Regions from separate parts of the Nocardioides sp. NPDC006303 genome, predicted to be linked through region 2. Evidence: predicted binding sites of a transcription regulator. Region 2 holds the regulator's gene; each other region holds the start of a gene.

Region 1 (6,384 bases), on a different contig from region 2:
AGCTTGGTCTGCAGCTCGAGCAGCATCGGGCCGAGCTCGGCGAGCACCTGCTTGCCGGTCTCCTTGTCGACGTCGACGCCGGGCGCGGAGTTGGTGTCGTACTTCCGCAGGTCCACCGGTCCAGCCGGCAGCCGCAGCTCGTCAAGAAGGCTCATGGCTAGACGATAGGCCCGCAAGAGGAGCCACCGGGGCGGGTCAGCCGAGAACGCGCCGCAGATCCAGCGAGCAGCCGACCATAGTGGTCGTCGATCCGTCGGGCTGGGGCTCGTCGAACCACGTGCCCTGCTCGAAGCCGACCTTGGCGAGCATCCGCAGCGAGGCGGCGTTGCGGTGGTCAGGGGCCGCGAAGCAGGCCGTCGCGCCCGGATAGCGGCGCGGGATCGAGGTGAGCCAGACCCAGGCCATCCGCGGCCCGATCCCGCGGCCCACGAAGGCCGGCTCCCCGATCGCGTAGTCGAAGCCGATCGCGTCCGGGTCGGGGGTGAGCAATGCATAGTCGGGCTCGTCGCTGATCCGGTAGTCCTGGCAGAAGCCGATCGACCGTCCGTTGACCTCGATCACCCAGAACGTCACCGGGGTCTTGCCGTCGATGTCGGGCCCGTAGTTCTCCGCCACCCACTCGGGCGTCGGCTCGCCGTCGACGGCATACCAGCGGTGCACGTGCTCCGCGTTGAGCCAACGGATCAGGTGAGGCAGGTCGCCGCGGGTCATCGGCCGCAGCGCCACCACCGGCATCGGATCGGAGGAGAACTCCTTCACCTCACCGGAGAGGTCCACCGCGTACGCAGGTCGCCCGGCGATCCTCGTCGCCGCGGCTGCCCAGCTCTCCCCCGGGCGCGTCACGCCGCCGAGACGGTGTGTCCCGGTGTGGACCGCGACCGGCGTGAACATGCACCCAGGTTAACCGTCTGGGGTCAGTGGGCCTGGCCGCCGCGGCGGTCGACGAGCGGCGGCTGGGAGGACCACGGGAAGTCGATCCAGCGGTCGGTCTTCTTGTAGACGTAGTCGGCGTTGATCACGGTCCACGGCTTCTCGAAGATCACCGCGGTGCGGGCCTCGGCCACGTGGCCCTCGCAGAAGTCGTGGACGATCTCCAGGGTCTTGCCGGTGTCGGCGACGTCGTCGGCGATGAGCACCTTCATCCCGGTCAGGTCGACGGCCGCGGGGGTCGGCGGGAGCATGATCGGGACGTCGAGACGCTCGTTGATGCCGGTATAGAACTCCACGTTGATCGCGGACAGGTTCTTCACGTCGAGGGCGTAGCCCAGTCCCATCCCGAGGGCCAGGCCGCCGCGGGCGATGGAGAGCACGATGTCGGGCTCGTAGCCGCTGTCGACGACCTTCTGGGCGATGTCGCGCACCGCGGTGCCGAAGAGGTCGTAGGTCAGGATCTCGCGCTCTTGCTGCTCACTCACAGATCGGATTCTGGCATGAGACCGCCAGCGCCATCGTCATCGGCCAGAGCGAGCTCCTCACGAACGATGCCGTAGGCCACACCAGCGCCGTATCCCTTGCGGGCGAGCATCCCGACCAGACGCCGGGTCTTGGTCTGGTCGTCGAAGCGCTCCAGAGAGCGCAGCTTGCGCCGGACCATCCGCCGGCCGGCCTCGCGCTCGTCATCCGGGTCGATCTCGTCGAGCGCGTCGCGGGCCACGTCGTCGTCGATGCCCTTGCGGCGCAGCTCCTGGGCCAGGGCTCGTCGGGCCAGGCCCTTTCCTGGCTGCCGGCTGGCGATCCAGGCCCTGGCGAAGGCCTCGTCGTCGATCAGGCCGACCTCTTCGAAGCGGTCCAGCAGCCGCGTCGCCAGGGCTGCGGGGACCTCCTTCTTCTCCAGCTTGTCGGCGAGCTCCTTGCGGCTGCGCGCCTGGCCCGTCAGGGCGTCGAGGAGGATCTTGCGGGCGATCGCCTCGTGGTCGGGCTCGGGGTCGTTCTTCGGGTCGGCGGGATCCGCGGGGCGAGGTTTGCGTCGACGAGACTGTGTTGGTTTCGACACGGATTCGCTCGTACCTCGCGAATCCGGCTCAACCAACGACGGGGTCTTGCCCGCCCAGGCCTCGACGCCGAGGGTCACGTCGCCCAGCCAGTCGGGCGCGGGCCGTTCGTCCACCCAGGGATCCTGGGTGGACGAACGGTCAGGCCTTGACGAAGCCACGGGTCAGCCGGTGCCTGTGGACCTAGAAGTCCTCGACGCCGGCGGGCTCGGCCGCGGGCGCCTCGCCGTCGGCAGGGGCGTCGACCGTCGGCACGACGCCGAGCTTCTCCAGGATCCGCTTCTCCAGCTCGTTGGCCAGGTCGGGGTTGTCCTTGAGGAAGTTGCGGGAGTTCTCCTTGCCCTGACCGAGCTGGTCGCCCTCGTAGGTGTACCAAGCACCGGCCTTGCGGACCAGGCCCGCCTCGACACCGACGTCGATCAGGCCACCCTCGCGGGAGATGCCCTTCCCGTACATGATGTCGAACTCCGCCTGCTTGAACGGCGGGGCGACCTTGTTCTTCACGACCTTGACGCGGGTGCGGTTGCCGACCATGTCGGTGCCGTCCTTGAGCGTCTCGATCCGGCGCACGTCGAGTCGCACCGAGGAGTAGAACTTCAGCGCGCGACCACCGGTCGTGGTCTCGGGCGAGCCGAACATCACGCCGATCTTCTCGCGCAGCTGGTTGATGAAGATCGCGGTCGTGCCGGAGTTGTTGAGCGCACCGGTCATCTTTCGCAGCGCCTGGCTCATCAGTCGAGCCTGCAGACCGACGTGGCTGTCGCCCATCTCGCCCTCGATCTCGGCCCGCGGCACCAGCGCCGCGACGGAGTCGATGACGATCAGGTCGAGCGCGCCCGAGCGGATCAGCATGTCGGCGATCTCCAGGGCCTGCTCACCCGAGTCGGGCTGGGAGACCAGCAGGGCGTCGGTGTCGACGCCGAGGTTCTTCGCGTACTCCGGGTCGAGCGCGTGCTCGGCGTCGATGAAGGCCACGATGCCGCCGGCGCGCTGCGCGCTGGCGACCGAGTGGAGGGCCACCGTCGTCTTACCCGAGGACTCCGGACCGTAGATCTCCACGACCCGCCCGCGGGGCAGACCGCCCAGACCCAGCGCCACGTCGAGCGCGATCGAGCCGGTCGGGATCACTTCCAGCGGAGCCCGGGTCTCATCGCCCAGCCGCATGACCGAGCCCTTGCCGAACTGCCTCTCGATGTTGGCGAGAGCGGCGTCCAATGCCTTCTCGCGATCACCTGCCGCCATGTTCTTTCCTTCCTGAGGGGCAGACTTCTTCCCCTTGCCTGCCGCTTGTCCACGTGTCTTCGTCGTCATCAAGGCAGACGCTAGACGGGACCACCGACAGTTTTGAACGGGACCCTCTGGCACGGTGTTTCACGACCCTGTTTTTGCCTGGCCGCTAGCACGAACCACGCTCCACCTACTACCACACACTAGCCCGAACAAGCGTTCGATGTGAACACCTGTTCGGGCGTGTCGAGGTGGTCGGATTCTCAGTGGCCCTGCATCTCGACCTGCTCGGCGGGGACCGAGCCGCCACCCATCTCGTCGGCGACGGCGACCGACAGGCCACCGAGCATGAAAGCGATGATCACCGCAGCCAGGGCGCCGCTCGAGAACGACGGGATGAAGCGGCGTACGCCTTCCTGGACCGGCTCCGCGCCGTGGTACTGGTGGGTGAGCGCATGCCCCTTGCCCCGCTGGAGCAGGTATCGGTTGACGGGGAAGGCCGCCACGAAGGCCACCGAGAGGGCGATCATCATCCCGATCCAGAACACGACGTTGACCAGGCCGGCCTCCATGGCCCCGGGGATGAGCGCCATGACCAGGTTGTCGACCAGCTCCATCGTGGCGATCGAGAGGGTGTCGGCGGCCAGCACGACGCTGAGCGCCGCACCGACAGCCAGGCCCGACTTGAGCAGGGGCAGGGTCGAGAGGGCGTAGCCGAAGGCGAACGCGAGCGTGACCGCCAGGGCGATCGTCCATCCGGTGCTGAGCCCGATCGCGGTGCCGATCATCAGTCCGGCGATCTCACCGATCGCACAGCCGGTGAGGCAATGCAGCGTGGCGCTGGCCGCCATCGCGTTCACCCCGCCGCCCCCGTGTGCACCGTGTGCACCGTGCGCCGAGTGATCCTCATGACCCTCGTGCATCGAGTGCTGATGTCCGGAGTGGTCGTGTCCGGCATGCACGTGCTCGTCATGCGACGTCATGTCGCTCCCCTTGCTCGATCGTTCGTTGTACCTACCCGCCATTCATACCCCATGGGGGTATGCCCTCGCAAGGGGCACCCGGCCGAAGAAGCCCACTTTGTCCAACCGCGAAGGACTCCTTAGGGTGTGCGGTGTGTGGACGGCAGCGCGACGACGACAGCGGACGACCCGTGCGGTCGCGCGCGCCGGCCTGCTGGCAGCGGTCGTGGTCACGGTCGCCGGTCTGCTGGCCATGCATGCGCTGAGCCTCCACGGCACCGACACCGACGGTGAGCACGGCGCGCTGAGCCTGCCGGCCGCCCATGTCGAGCACACGCACGCTCTCGAGCACACCGGCCACGGAGCGGTCGACGACGCCGGGCACACGGGCGACGACGGGCACACGGCGATGATGCTGTGCGCGGCGTTCCTGCTCGCCGCCGGCGCGCTGCTGCTGAGCGGGCTGTGGCGGCGTACTCCTGCCTGGTGGTTCTCGCGGGCCCGCGGCTGGTCCCGGACCAGCGGATTCGCGCCCTTGCTCACCTGTCCCGCGACCGGCCCGCCCTCCGTATGGGCCTACTCCGTCATCAGGTGCTGAGCGGTCTGACCCCACCCGCGACCCGGGCCACGCCCGAGGTCCGCAGGTGGGTCAGCGATGCCCGTAATCAGCACTTGACAAGGAGAAACAACAGATGCGTACGCAACGTCCCCTCTTCCGCGCGACCTGGGCGGCGGCCGGCCTGGCCGTGCTGCTCACCCTGTCCGCCTGTGGCGGCAGCGACGAGGCCGAGGCGCCTCAGGAGCTCTCGGAGACCGAGCACAACAAGGCCGATGTCACCTTCGCGACCGACATGATCCAGCACCACGCCCAGGCCCTGTCGATGGTCGACCTGACCATGGACCGCGACCTCGAGCCCGAGGTGCAGGAGCTGGCGGACTCGATCCGGGCGGCCCAGAGCCCCGAGATCGAGACCATGTCCGGCTGGCTCCAGGAGTGGGGCGAGGAGGTGCCGTCGACGATGCGTGATCACGTCAACGGCGGCCACGAGGGCCACGGCGACGACGAGGACAGCAGCATGTCCGACTCGATGGAGGGCATGGACGACGACATGCCCGGGATGATGTCGGCCGAGGACATGGACGCCCTCGAGAACGCCTCCGACGCCGAGTTCAGCGACATGTGGCTGAAGATGATGGTCGAGCACCACGAAGGCGCGATCGAGATGGCCGAGACCGAGCAGGACGAGGGCCGGTTCAAGCCGGCCGTCGACCTGGCCGGGACGATCATCGAGTCCCAGACGACCGAGATCGACACCATGGAGAAGCTCCTCGGCTGAGGACGCTCTCACGGGCAGGGCCGCCGAGCGGCCCTGCCCGTCAGGCGGGCGCGTCGGCCGACTTACGGGCCACGTACGCAGCCCCGAACAGCACCATGACCAGCAGGATCGTGCCGAGCGCGAGCGCCGGATATCCAGCCAGGTCGACGACGACGCCGGACACCGCCCCGGCGGCGGCAGCGGCGACACCCATGATCAGGTCGGCGGTGCCCTGGACGTCGGCACGCACCTCGATCGGAGTGTGGTCCGCGACCGAGGTGGCCGCCGCGATCGTAGCCAGCGACCAGCCGAGGCCGAGCAGGAAGAGGCCGACGAAGATCCGTCCCGAGCTGCCCTCCGGCGCCGCGGCGCACAGGACCAGGGACACCAGGAGCACTCCGCCGCCGAGCGCCATCACATCGGCCCGGCCGACGCGGTCGGCGAGCCAGCCTGCGATCGGCGCGAAGGCGAACATGCCCAGGACGTGCCCGCTGATCACCAGTCCGATGATCTCGAGGCCGGCGCCGCCGTGCTCCATGTGGAGGGGGGTCATCACCATCACCGCCACCATCGTGGCGTGGGCCGCGGCCTGCCCGACGACCGCCGCCGCCAGCGCGGGCCGCTCCCGGATGACGGCGATCGCCCGGCGCCAGCTCGTGCCCTTCGCCTTCTCCGCCGGCGGAGCGCCCTCTCGGGCGACCAGCAGCGGGTCAGGTCGCAGGAAGACCCCGACCACCAGCGCGGCGGCCAGCATCCCCATCGATCCGATCGCGAACGGCCCGGTGAGCACCGGGATCCCGACGGAGTCGGAGAAGATCTCGGCGACGCCGGTCAGGTTGGGGCCGATCACCGCACCGAACGTCGTGGCCCAGACCACGACCGACAGCG
Region 2 (6,384 bases):
GTCGTACTGCAGACCCGGGTCGGCACACTCCCACGCGGCGATCGAGATCTTGCGGAACAGCTCGCGGGCGTCGATCTCCTCGATGACCTCACCGGTCGTACGCGCCCTGAGGCCGAACTTCTTGCCCTCCTCGACGGCGCGCATGAACTCGTCGGAGACGCGCACGGAGTTGTTGGCGTTCTGGTACTGCACGGACGAGATGTCCTTGCCGCCCAGGTCCATGTCGAAGCCGGCGTCGCGCAGCGCGCGGATCTTGTCCTCCTCGCGCGCCTTGGTCTCGACGAACTCCTCGATGTCGGGGTGGTCGACGTCGAGCACGACCATCTTCGCCGCGCGGCGGGTGGCGCCACCGGACTTGATGGTGCCCGCGGACGCGTCGGCGCCGCGCATGAAGGAGACCGGGCCGGAGGCGGTGCCGCCGGAGGACTTCAGCAGCTCCTTGGAGGAGCGGATGCGGGAGAGGTTGAGACCGGCACCGGAGCCGCCCTTGAAGATCAGGCCCTCCTCCTTGTACCAGTTCAGGATCGAGTCCATGGAGTCGTCGACCGAGAGGATGAAACAGGCCGAGACCTGCTGGGGGGACTCGGTGCCGACGTTGAACCAGACCGGCGAGTTGAAGGCGAAGTGCTGGTTGACCAGCAGCCAGGTGAGCTCGCGACCGAAGAGGTCGGCGTCGGCGTCGGAGGCGAAGTAGTCGTTCTCCTTGCCGGAGGCGACGTAGGTGTTCACGACCCGGTCGATCAGCTGCTTCAGGCTCTGCTCACGCTTCTCGGTGCCGATGGCGCCGCGGAAGTACTTGGTCGTCACGATCGTCGAGGCGTTGATCGACCAGAAGTCGGGGAACTCGACTCCGGTCTGCTCGAAGACGGTCTCGCCGGTCTTCCAGTTCTTCTGGACGACGTCGCGCCGCTCCCAGGTGATCTCGTCGTAGGGGTGGACGCCCTCGGTACTGAAGATCCGCTCGATCTTCAGCCCGGCGCCTGCCTTCGCCGATGCCTGTGCCTCTGCTGCCGTGTCTGTCATTTCGTTCCCCCTGTTGTCATCGATCGCTGTGCCGTACTGCTGGTCGGTGCTGATGGTGGAGTCCTTGCTCTGTTCTATCTGTTTCCGCTGGCTGTGCCGTTGATTGGCCCGAGCAGGTCGCTTCCCCACGGCCTGCCCGGGCCGGTCTATGTGTCCCGTGGGACCTAGTCGGAGCCCACCGGGGCCTCGACCGGATGTTCTGCCTCGAAGTCCTGGACTTCCCGTTCCGTACGCAGCATCTGGATCTCACGCTCGAAGTCCTCCACCGAACCGAAGGCCCGGTAGACGCTCGCGAAGCGCAGGTAGGCCACCTCGTCGAGCTCGCGCAGCGGCGCGAGGATCGCCAGCCCCACCTCGTTGCTGGGAACCTCGGCCAGCCCCTGGCTGCGCAGCGCCTGCTCGACCTCCTGGCCGAGGCAGGCGAGCTGGTCCTCGGTGACCGGCCGGCCCTTGCATGCCTTGCGTACGCCGTGCACCGCCTTGTCGCGGCTGAACGGCTCCGCTGCGCCGGAGCGCTTGGCCACCATCAGCTGCATCTGCTCGACGGTCGTGAACCGCTTCCCACATTCCTGGCAGACCCGGCGGCGCCGGATCTGGCCACCGTCCTCAGCCACGCGGGAGTCGAGCACCTTGGTGTCGCTGTGTCGGCAGAACGGACAGTGCACGGTAGAGCCCCTCTCGTGAGACCTGTGGATCCGGCCGTCTCATTGGCGGCCCGAGCCTGTGGAACCTGTGGATATGAGCGTGAGTCCCTGTGGAACAACACCCCCATCGCTGTGGGCCATCCGCCTGTTCATGTGAACTAGATGTGGATAACTACAGCCGTGTAACTACTAGATGTAGTGGTAACCGTACGCCCGCCCCCACGACGATGCAAGCGAGGGTCGGGTTTACCCGCGTGTCCGGCGTGTCGCCGGTCAAACACCGAAAGATTCCGGTTCAGCGGCGACGGACTGGCCTGGATGAGTAAGAATGACCCCCGTGACAAACATCTCCGGAGGAAATCGCGTCGGGTCGCGGAGAGGCACGCGCCCCAGAAGCGGTCCCCGGCCACCTTTCATCTTGCCTGCGATCGCGACACTGGCCTTCCTCGTCATCTGGGGAGTGCTCGTGTGGGTCGCCGTCGGTTTCGGGGCCGACGCACGGGGAGGCGATTCCGGCGCCTGGGCGAAGCTCGCCATCGCGGCGGTCGTTGCAGTCGCCTGCCTCTTCCTGACCTTCACCTTCGCCGGGAAGGCCTGGCGGGCCTTCTCCGGCTCCCCCACCACGCCACCCGCCGACGACTACGCCGGAAGCCACTCCAACGCCTACGTCGAGGAGCAGGACTACTCGGCCCCGGCCTACTCCGACCAGGCCTACCCTGAGCAGGCCTACCCGGAGCAGGACTACTACGGCACCGGCTCCTACGGCTACGACGACACCGGTTCGTACGGCCGGCACAGCTCCGACACCGGGAGCCAGCCGCCCTACGGCGACACCTCGAACCGCTCGGCCTACACCGACACCGGCTCCCAGTCGCCCTACGGCTACCCCAGCAGCGATCAGGGCTACGGCAACACCGGTAGCCGGGCCGCCTACGGCGCACCGTCCTACCAGCCGCCGACCAGCCCGCCACCCACCCCGCAGCCCTACTACTCGAGCCCGCCGACACCGACGTCGACGCCGCAGAGCACTCCGGGGTACGGCTCGCAGGGCTACGGCACGGACAGCTACCCCACCCAGCAGGGCGGCTCCCCGCAGTATCAGTCCGGCGCCTACCAGACCCCGAGCGGCTACGGTCAGACCGGCTCGCGTGCTCGACTGACCCAGGACCCCGCCGCAACCCAGGCGATGCCCACCCAGCGCCAGCCGCAGGACCCGCCGGTCGAACCGGACGACGAGTGGCCGCCGCGGCACGGCACTCGCAACAAGCAGTGGCCGCCGGCCGAGCCGGACAGCCCCTACCGCGGGCGCCACTGACCCGATACAGCGAGAGTGCTGCAGACGCTTCCCATCGTCTGCAGCACTCTCACTCTTTCCCCGGTAGCCGGCTGCCAGGGTCGAAGGAGCAGCCGGACAACTGTGCGGCGCCTCAGGGCGCGGTCGGAACGATCAGCGTCTGTCCGGACACGAGCATCGAGGACTCGAGACTGTTGAGCTCCTTGATCCTCTGCTCCATCTCCCGAATCGAGGAGTCGGTGCCGGCGACGGCCTTCGAGGAGATGTCCCAGAGCGTGTCGCCATCGCCGACGACCATCGTGTGGGCGGTGGAGGAGGGACTTTTGTCGGCACCGTTCTCCACCGCGAACGCCACCTTCGCCCCGATCAGCGCGATCCCGAAGAGCACGACGAGCGCGAATGCGAACACGACGACTCGTCCGCGACGAGTGAGCCGCACGGTCGAGCGACGCACCTCAGGCACCGGACGCGGCGGCTCGGCTACGGGCAGCACATAGACTGTTGCACTCATCTCACGGCCTCCTGATCACAAGTCTCTCGATCACGTGTTCGATCGAGCACATGTTCGAAGGTAGATCACGTGTTCGAACAACGCAAGTAGCGACCCCAAGAATTTTCGAACGCCGACACGCGCCGCCGATGAGGTCGAACAAATGTTTGATGTCGTGGTGCCAGAGGGACTAATGTGGTGACATGACCACGCAGAAGACAGGCACCGGATCAGGCGGTTCGAAGAAGAGCCGCGTCCGCGAGCTGCCCGACGGGCCGCCGGACGCGACCGGGCTCACGCCGCGTCAGCAGCGCATCCTCGCTCACCTGCGCGACAGCATCGAGCAGCGCGGCTACCCGCCCAGCATGCGCGAGATCGGCGCCGCGGTCGGGCTGACCAGCACCAGCAGCGTCGCCCACCAGCTCCGTGCGCTGGAGCAGCGTGGTCTGATCCGCAAGGACCCGAAGCGACCGCGCGCCCTCGAGGTCTTCCTCCCGGAGGTGATGGCCCACCGCAAGGCCATGTCCGGCGAGGAGCCCGAGTCGACGATCACCGCCGAGGCCGACATCAACCCCAACCCCGACGCCGCCATGGTCCCCCTGGTCGGGCGGATCGCGGCCGGTGGCCCGATCCTGGCCGAGGAGACCTCGAGCCAGCAGAGCATCGAGGACGTCTTCCCGCTGCCCAAGCAGCTGGTCGGCAACGGCGACCTCTTCCTGCTCTCGGTCTCCGGTGACTCGATGGTCGACGCGGCGATCTGCGACGGCGACTTCGTGGTCGTGCGCCAGCAGCCGACCGCCGAGAACGGCGAGATCGTGGCCGCGCTGATCGACGGCGAGGCCACCGTCAAGACGCTCTCCCGCAAGGACGGCAAGGTCTGGCTGCTGCCGCACAACGCTGCGTACGAGCCGATCGACGGCACCCACGCGACGATCCTCGGCAAGGTGACGGCGGTCCTGCGCAGCCTCTGAGTCCTGCGCCACACCTCCCGGAACCAGTCCGGGAACACTGCGTGAAATCCAGCCGCCGGCCCATGACAGGGCCGGCGGCTGCGTCGTTCCATGCAGCGTGACCCAGACGCAGATCGACCGCCGCACCCTCATCGCCGCCGGGCTGGCGACCGCCGCAGGAGCCGGAGCCATCGCTCTTCCCGAGCCCGCCGAGGCCGCGAGCGGCGCGCTCAACCACTTCCAGCACGGCGTCGCCTCCGGCGACCCGCTCCCGGACCGCGTGGTCATCTGGACCCGGGTCACGCCGACGGCGGACGCGACGCCGGGGTCCGGGCAGGGCAAGGAGGTCCTGGTCCGCTGGGAGGTCTCGCCCGCCGCCGACTTCGGCCGCGTCACCGCGAGGGGATCCCAGCAGACGGGCCCCGACCGCGACCACACCGTGAAGCTCGACGTCGCCGGACTGGCCCCGGAGAGCTGGTACTTCTACCGCTTCATCTACAACGGCCAGACCAGCCGGGTCGGCCGTACCCGCACCGCTCCGGCCGCGGATGCGGCGCCGGAGAACGTACGTTTCGGGGTGGTCTCCTGCTCCAACCTGCAGGCCGGCTGGTTCGCGTCCTACCGCCACCTGGCCGCCCGCGACGACCTGCACGCGATCCTCCACCTGGGCGACTACCTCTACGAGTACGGCCCCGGCGAGTACGGCTACGGCATGGCCAACGAGGACGTCCGGCCGCACGAGCCGGCCCACGAGATGCACACGCTGGCCGACTACCGGATCCGGCACGCGCAGTACAAGCGCGACGTCGACCTCTCCGCCGCCCACGCCCGGCTGCCCTGGATCGTCACCTGGGACGACCACGAGTCGGCCAACGACGCCTGGATGCTCGGCGCCGAGAACAACGAACCGGGCGAGTACGACTGGATCGACCGCAAGACCAACGCCAACCAGGCCTACGACGAATGGATGCCGCTGCGCGTCGGTGGCACAGCGACGGTGGAATCCGACGGCCATCTCCACGACCGCATCCACCGGCGGCTGCGTTTCGGCAACCTGCTCGAGCTGAGCATGCTCGATCTGCGCTCCTACCGCTCCCAGCAGGTCGCCCGCACCGACCTCGCCGGCGTCGACGACCCCGACCGCACGATCACCGGCGACGAGCAGCTGGCGTGGCTCAAGGACGGCCTGCTCACCGATGCTCAGTGGAAGATCGTCGGCAACCCGGTGATGATCGCGCCGGTCACCTTCGGCGCGCTCCCGAAGAGCCTGATCACCCCGGTCAACGACATCACTGGCCTGCTGCCCGACAACGGCATCGCCTACAACGTCGACCAGTGGGACGGCTACACCGCCGACCGCACCGAGCTCTTCGAGCACATCCGCAACAACGCGATCACCGACACCGTCTTCGTCACCGGCGACATCCACTCGGGCTGGGCGTGCGACCTGCCGTACGACTCCGCCGTCTACCCGCTCGGCAAGACCGCCGGTGTCGAGTTCGTGGCCACCTCGGTGACCTCGAACAACCTCAAGGACATCCTCGGCGCGCCGCGCCGGACTGTCAGCCTGACGGTCGAGAACATCATCAGGACCGCCAACCGCCACGTCCGCTACCTCAACTTCGACGACCACGGCTTCTCCGTCCTCGACGTGACCCGCAATCGCGCCCAGATGGACTGGTACGTCATCGGCGAGCGCAAGGACTCCAACACCGCCGCCACCTGGGCCAGGTCGTACGCCACCGCAACCGGAAGCAACAGGCTCCATCACGTCACACAGCCCGTGTAGGCCGTGTCCCCCGGACACAGCGGCACTCTGCGCTTAGACTGCCCAGGTCTGCCTTCCCGAACGTCTGGTATCTCATGCGAAACATTGCCCGCCGGATCAACCGCAAACAACGATCCCTCGTCTTGATCGCAGGCATGGTCGTCGCGACGTTCGTCGCCACCATGCCCGCAACCGGCTCGACGCCGGCGACCTCG
Region 3 (6,384 bases), on a different contig from region 2:
TGGACGCTCTTCTTCTGGGCCTGGTGGGTGGCCTGGTCGCCGTTCGTCGGGTTGTTCCTGGCGCGGATCTCGCGCGGTCGGACGATCCGGCAGTTCCTGGTCGGCGTGATGATGATCCCGTTCGGGTTCATCCTGCTGTGGGTCTCGATCTTCGGCAACAGCGCGCTCGGCCGTATCCGCGGCGGCGACGCCGAGTTCGGCGAACTGACCAACGCCAACTACGCGCAGGGCTTCTACGCCTTCCTCGACAACTACCCGGGGGCGATCGCGCTGGTCGCGCTCGCCACCATGACCGGCTTCCTCTACTACGTCACCTCGGCCGACTCGGGCGCGCTGGTGATGGGCAACTTCACCTCGCGGCTGCCGCACCCGATGGCGGACTGCTCGATCCCGGTGCGGATCTTCTGGTCGGTCGCGATCGGCGCGCTGACCCTCGCTCTGATGTTCGCCGGCGGTGATGCGTGGCTGACCACGCTGACCAACGCGACGATCATCATGGGGCTGCCCTTCTCGATCGTGCTAGCCCTGGTCGCCGTGGGACTCCACCGCTCGCTACGGCTGGAGTCGTTCAAGACCGCGAGCGCACGCTACTCGTTCCCGGGCGCGATCTCCTCGGCCCGCCTCGCCGGCGCGGGCGAGGGCGGCGTACGTCCTTCGCTCGCGCAGCGGTTGCGCCGCTCGGTCACCTATCCCACCGCCAGGGACACCGAGCGATTCATCGGCACGGTCGCGAAGCCGGTCCTCGACGAGGTCGCCGCCGAGCTGTCCTCACACGGGCTGACGTCGGTGGTGACCGAGACCAAGGCCGTACGCGGCGTCGCCGGCGTCCAGATCCACACCGACCTGGAGGACGCGCCCGCGTTCGTCTACAAGGTCACCCCGCTGCCGTGCCCCGCTCCGACCTTCGCCGTCGGCCGGGTCACCGGCGACGTCTACTTCCGCGCCGAAGTCCACCTCGCCGAGGGCACCCAGGGCTACGACGTCAACGGCTACTCACGCGAGCAGCTGATGGGTGACGTCCTCGACCAGTACGAGCGCCACCTCTCCTACCTCCACCTCGTCCAGCAGGAGCAGCTGCCCGGCGAGGTGCCCGAGGTTCCGGCGGCGGACGTCAGCGGAGCAGATCGGTGAGGTCGATCTTGACCGGGAACGGCACCGGGACGTCGAGCCGGTCGCGGAAGATCCCGATCGGGACGTAGGCCTTGGTGAGGTCGTCGCGCTCGTAGACATGGATCGCGGGCGCGCCGTCCTCGTTCTCGATGCGCCAGTAGTGGGAGATCCCCGCCTCGGCGTACTTCTGCGGCTTCACCGCCCGGTCGCGGTGCTCGGACTCCGGCGAGACCACCTCGACCACCAGGACCACAGAATCGGCATCGTAGAACGACGCCTGGTCGGAGATCCGCGCCGTGCTCACCAGCACGTCCGGCTCCGGCCGATTGCGCCTGTCGAGCACCACCGTCAGCTCCCGATCCACCTCGAACCCGTCCGGGGCCTGCGCCGTCAGCGAGTTGGTCAGGGCCGTGACGAGCCGACTGTGCCAGCGGCGCTGCGGTGACATATTGAAGACCAGGGCTCCGTCGATGAGTTCGGTATGACGCGGTGCCTCGACGAGCATGTCGAGGTCTTCGGAGTACCAACCCTCCTCACGGGGAGGGTGCATCCAGTCGGGCAACGCGGTCATGTTTCGAGGATACCGCCTGTTGTTGGGGTCGGTGGGCGGGCTTTGTCGTCCTGGTTTGGTCTCGAGAGGCCGCGGGTAAGTGGCCGTGGCTTCGTTTCAGTGTTTCGCCGCCGACCCTTGGTTCGATTGTTTCTCGATCGCGCACCGCGTCAAGGACGGCCTTCGGCCGCCGGCTTCGCCGGTCGCCTCCGGCGATCCCTGACCCGGCGCGCGATCGAGAAAGATTTGGCCTGTATCGGTTCGGCGGCGAGGGTGTGGCGCAGCGGATTCGGTTGGGTGCGGGCTTGGGGGCCGTGGCTGGTCGTTCGCCGAGCGGCTCAGTGCCTGGTCGGCGCCTACGGCAGTGGGCGAGACCTTGTGAACCGTTCACAAGTGAGCCGTGGCTTCGACCGGGTCGGGTTCGGTGCGGCCGGGCCACGAGTTCCCCACTGATCCGGAGAGTTCCCCACGTATGCGGAGCTTCCCCACCCTCCGGAGCGTGGGGAACCTTCACCACAGTGGGGAGATGTCCCCGCCAGCAGGGAAACGGCGAGTGTGGAGTCGAGAGGCTCCCAGCGCAGCCGGTTAGGGGCGGCGGGTGAACCGGATGGTGCCATCGGGTAGTCGCTCATGGGTGTAGGCAGGGTTGTGCGCGAGACGGTGATGGTGAGGGCAGAGCAGGGCGCTGTCTTTCAGGTTGGTCTTTCCGCCGGCGGCCCAGGGTTCGAGGTGGTGGGCGTCGCACCATTCGGGTGGCATGTCGCAGCCTTCGGCCTGGCAGCATTTCTGCTGGAGTCGCATGGCCTTGCGTTGGATGGGCTGGAAGAACCTGCTGCCTCGACCGGCGTCGAGGACCTCGCTGTCGCCGCCGAGGACCCAGGGGATGATGGTCGCGTTGCAGGCCATCCTCCGGGCTTCGGCCGCGGTGATGGTGGTGCCGTTGGTTTCGTCGTAGCCCAGGGTCGCGGTGCCGAGGTCCTTGCGGAGCTCCTCGAGGCTGATGACCACGTTGATGGCGGTGGCGTCGCCACCGTGCCGGGGCAACGCTGCGGGGTCGATGGTCTCCAGGAGCCGGGCGAAGCCTTGGCCCATCAGTCGTTCCCACGGCGGCAGGGGCGCGCCCTTGGCGACGAGTTGCTGCTTGCGGGGTTGGGCGTAGGCCTCGACCAGTCGCTTGAATCTCATCCCGATCGAGGTGGGGAGGACGCCGTCGAACCCGATGGTGCCGTCGTGGTTGTCCCAGACCCGCAGTGCAGTCTTCTGGTTGGCGCGTTCTTCCTCAGCCAGCAACGCCTTGGCCTCGGCGTCCTCGAACCGGGCCGGATCGACCTCGGCCAGGATTCGCTTGCCGACGATGTGGAGCTCGTTCGCGGTCAAATGGGTGGCGTAGTCGACCAAGAGCTTTTCGGCCAACACCAGGTCCTCGGTACTGGCGACCGGATCTGCCTCGATCTTGTCGAGTGCGTTGGTGATCACCCGGGCTTTGTCTTGGGAGAGGACACCTTCAGCGAGACGGGCGGCGACGAGGTCGTACTTCGCGACACTGGTCGCGAGCTTGATCTGGGACCGGGCGATGCCTTTGTCGACGAGCAGTTCGGCGCGCATCCAGGCGGAGGGGTCTTTGGCGCCGGTCTCTTCGGCGATGTCGCCGGCAGAGGCGAGGATCCGGAGTTTCAACGCGGCCACCTTGGCCTGGACCTTCTCGAGTCGTGTCAGCCGGTCCTTCTTCTGGCTGGTGCGCCAGTAGGCGGGGTCTCTGGTCACGAGCTTGTCGAGGGAGGATTCGATGGCGCTCAGCTCGGCGTCGATCGCATCATCGGGGTTGGTTCCCCACGGGTTGATGTCGCGTTCGAGACTCATCGTTTCCTCCCTTCGAACGGGTGTTGTGATGGATCTGATTCTACGCTTCTCGCACCTACCTGGCTATCTATTTATGCAGGTCAGAGGCCGTTTCGCGATGAGCGAACGACCTAGCATCTGTGGATGGTAAGTGGCCCGAAGGGCCACCCTTCCACCCCGCCAACCTCACCTGTCCCAAACAAGAATCCGCTGCGCCACACCCCGGCCGCCGCCCCGATAGCCAGCCAAATCTTTTCTCGATCTGGTCCGGAGTCCAGGACCGCGAAGCGGCCGGCGAAGCCGGCGCCCGAAGGGCGTCCTTGACGCCGGAGCAGATCGAGAAGACCCTCCAAAAACGGGTCGGCGGCCCAGGCCAACCCCGAAGAACAGCCACTCAAGAAGGGGTGAAGACCGACCCAGACTCACCCGAAGTCGATGAGCCGCCCATCCTCATGCATCACACAACCCCGCCCGATCCAAGCAACCGCATGTTCCTTGTCCCCGACAGCGATATGCGAATAGCTAGGCGGAACCCAGACGAGCTCGTAGTCGACGTCACCGAGCGCCGCCTCGGTAGCCCGGACAGCATCGTCGGAGGGGTCGAGGGTGCGTACGGCCTGTTCGACGGAGTCGAAGTATTTCCGGCCGGCCTCGGAGAGCTCCTTGGCGCACCAAGCGCACGTGCCCAGCGTCTCGATCTGCGCGGCGGTGGCCCTGATCGGGGCGTCGAGGCCGAGGAGCTGGGGGCAGGCCCGGACATGCAGGAGACGACCCGTCGCGTGTGCGACGAAGAGGGTCTCGGGGGTGTCGGAGGGCATCTCCGGAGCCTAGGGGAGGGAGGCATGCCCCGGGAGGTACCTGGGGCGAATTCAGGACGTTCGACCCCCGTGATCGCTGTGGTCCAGGTCACGTACGATCCGGGGTATGGCGCATTACCAACAGCGCGGGCACATCCCGCCCAAGCGGCACACCCAACACCGCGACGGAGAAGGGAATCTCTACTACGAAGAGCTCATGGGCGAGGAGGGGTTCTCCTCGGACTCCTCCCTGCTCTACCACCGCCACATCCCCTCGGCGGTGAAGGACGTACGCATCTGGGAGCTGCCCGACCATGGCACCACCCCCAACCACCCCCTGCGCCCGATGCACCTCGGGCTTCACGACCTCTTCCCTGGTGAGGAATGGAAGCGTCACGACGCGGTGACCGGGCGTCGGCTGGTGCTCGGCAACGGCGACGTACGTCTTCACTATGCGGTGGCGGGGGAGGCCTCGCCGCTCTACCGCAACGCGATCGGTGACGAGTGTGTCTACGTCGAGTCCGGGACCGGCGTCGTCGAGACGGTCTTCGGCGACCTGATGGTGGGGGAGGGCGACTACGTGGTGATCCCGCGTGCCACCACCCACCGCTGGGTGCCGGTCGGCGACGCTCCGCTGCGGGTCTACGCGATCGAGGCGAACTCCCACATCGCCCCGCCGAAGCGCTACCTCTCCCGGTTCGGCCAGTTCCTCGAGCACGCCCCGTACTGCGAGCGGGACCTCCGGCTCCCGACCGACCCGCAGACCGTGGACGCGCCCGAGGCGGAGGCCCAAGGAATTGAGGTCTACATCAAGCACCGCGGCCCCGGCGCCGGCGGCATCGCCGGCTCGGTCCACGTCCTCCCGCACCACCCGTTCGACGTCGTCGGCTGGGACGGCTGCCTCTACCCGTACGTCTTCAACATCGCCGACTACATGCCGATCACCGGCAAGGTCCACCAGCCGCCGCCCGCCCACCAGGTCTTCGAGGGCAACAACTTCGTGATCTGCAACTTCGTGCCCCGCAAGGTCGACTACCACGAGCTCGCGGTGCCGGTGCCCTACTACCACTCCAACGTCGACTCCGACGAGGTCATGTTCTACGTCGGTGGCGACTACGAGGCCCGCAAGGGCTCCGGGATCGGCATCGGCTCGATCACGCTCCACCCCGGCGGCCACGCCCACGGGCCGCAGCCCGGCGCGATGGAGCGCAGCCTCGGCGCGGAGTTCTTCGACGAGCTCGCGGTCATGGTCGACACCTTCCGGCCCCTGGAGGTCGGTGAGGCCGGTGCCACGGTCGACGACGGCAAGTACGCCTGGACCTGGGCGGGAGGCCGCCAGTGACCTCGTGGTTGGACATCAACAACAGTCAGTTCGGCCTCGAGGCGCTTCCGTACGCCACCTTCCGCACCTCCACGGATCCCACCCCGCGACTCGGGGTGCGGATCGGTGACCTGGTGCTCGACGTCGCCGCGGCGGCCGAGGACCTGGCCGGGCACTGCGAGGGCGGCCTCGACGGTCTGCTCACCGCGGGTCCGGAGGTGTGGGCGCAGGTGCGCGCGGAGGTGACAAGGCTGCTCAGCGACCCCGCCTGCGAGGCCGAGACCAGGCCGCACCTGGTGCCGATCGAGGACGCCGACCTGCTGCTGCCGTTCACGGTGGCCGACTACGTCGACTTCTACGCCTCCGAGCACCACGCGTCCAACGTCGGGAAGATGTTCCGCCCCGACTCCGACCCGTTGACGCCCAACTGGAAGCACCTGCCGATCGGCTACCACGGCCGCTCCGGCACGGTGGTCGTCTCCGGCACCGACGTCGTCCGGCCGACCGGGCTGCGGAAGACGCCCGACGGGATCGTCGACGGCCCCTCGATCCGCCTCGACATCGAGGCCGAGCTCGGGTTCGTGGTCGGCGTCGGCTCCGAGATGGCCCACCCGGTCCCGCTCGCCGGGGCCGCCGACCACATCTTCGGGATCACGCTCCTCAACGACTGGTCGGCGCGCGACATCCAGGCCTGGGAGTACGTCCCGCTGGGCCCGTTCCTCGGCAAGTCCTTCGCCACCTCGATCTCGCCGTGGGTCCTCCCGCTC

The links. Region 2 encodes LexA, which represses DNA repair genes until DNA is damaged. Its sites were predicted from a motif close to TCGAACANNTGTTCGA; they were not measured.
Region 1: recA (recombinase RecA) is a predicted target of LexA. The motif match lies at 3,427-3,442, and genes of this name have one in related genera.
Region 3: ABZY89_RS16405 (DUF222 domain-containing protein) is a predicted target of LexA. The motif match lies at 3,533-3,548, and genes of this name have one in related genera.

Annotation. Positions count from the first base shown of each region.
Region 1 covers NZ_JBEXRR010000067.1:10,518-16,901, reverse strand. Annotated here, with positions in the region: gene ABZY89_RS28675 (PPK2 family polyphosphate kinase) at 1-155, opposite strand, end outside; gene ABZY89_RS28670 (GNAT family N-acetyltransferase) at 196-891, opposite strand; gene ABZY89_RS28665 (phosphoribosyltransferase) at 915-1,415, opposite strand; gene ABZY89_RS28660 (regulatory protein RecX) at 1,412-2,107, opposite strand; gene recA (recombinase RecA) at 2,175-3,233, opposite strand; gene ABZY89_RS28650 (DUF4396 domain-containing protein) at 3,482-4,201, opposite strand; gene ABZY89_RS28645 (DUF6153 family protein) at 4,335-4,778, shown strand; gene ABZY89_RS28640 (DUF305 domain-containing protein) at 4,873-5,517, shown strand; gene ABZY89_RS28635 (MFS transporter) at 5,558-6,384, opposite strand, start outside.
Region 2 covers NZ_JBEXRR010000010.1:55,346-61,729, reverse strand. Annotated here, with positions in the region: gene ABZY89_RS10525 (vitamin B12-dependent ribonucleotide reductase) at 1-1,023, opposite strand, end outside; gene nrdR (transcriptional regulator NrdR) at 1,188-1,688, opposite strand; gene ABZY89_RS10515 (hypothetical protein) at 2,086-2,982, shown strand; gene ABZY89_RS10510 (LysM peptidoglycan-binding domain-containing protein) at 3,095-3,472, opposite strand; gene lexA (transcriptional repressor LexA) at 3,655-4,422, shown strand; gene ABZY89_RS10500 (alkaline phosphatase D family protein) at 4,520-6,190, shown strand; gene ABZY89_RS10495 (MXAN_6640 family putative metalloprotease) at 6,313-6,384, shown strand, end outside.
Region 3 covers NZ_JBEXRR010000020.1:11,091-17,474, forward strand. Annotated here, with positions in the region: gene betT (choline BCCT transporter BetT) at 1-1,131, shown strand, start outside; gene ABZY89_RS16400 (Uma2 family endonuclease) at 1,112-1,681, opposite strand; gene ABZY89_RS16405 (DUF222 domain-containing protein) at 2,246-3,520, opposite strand; gene ABZY89_RS16410 (hypothetical protein) at 3,922-4,317, opposite strand; gene ABZY89_RS16415 (cupin domain-containing protein) at 4,424-5,638, shown strand; gene fahA (fumarylacetoacetase) at 5,635-6,384, shown strand, end outside.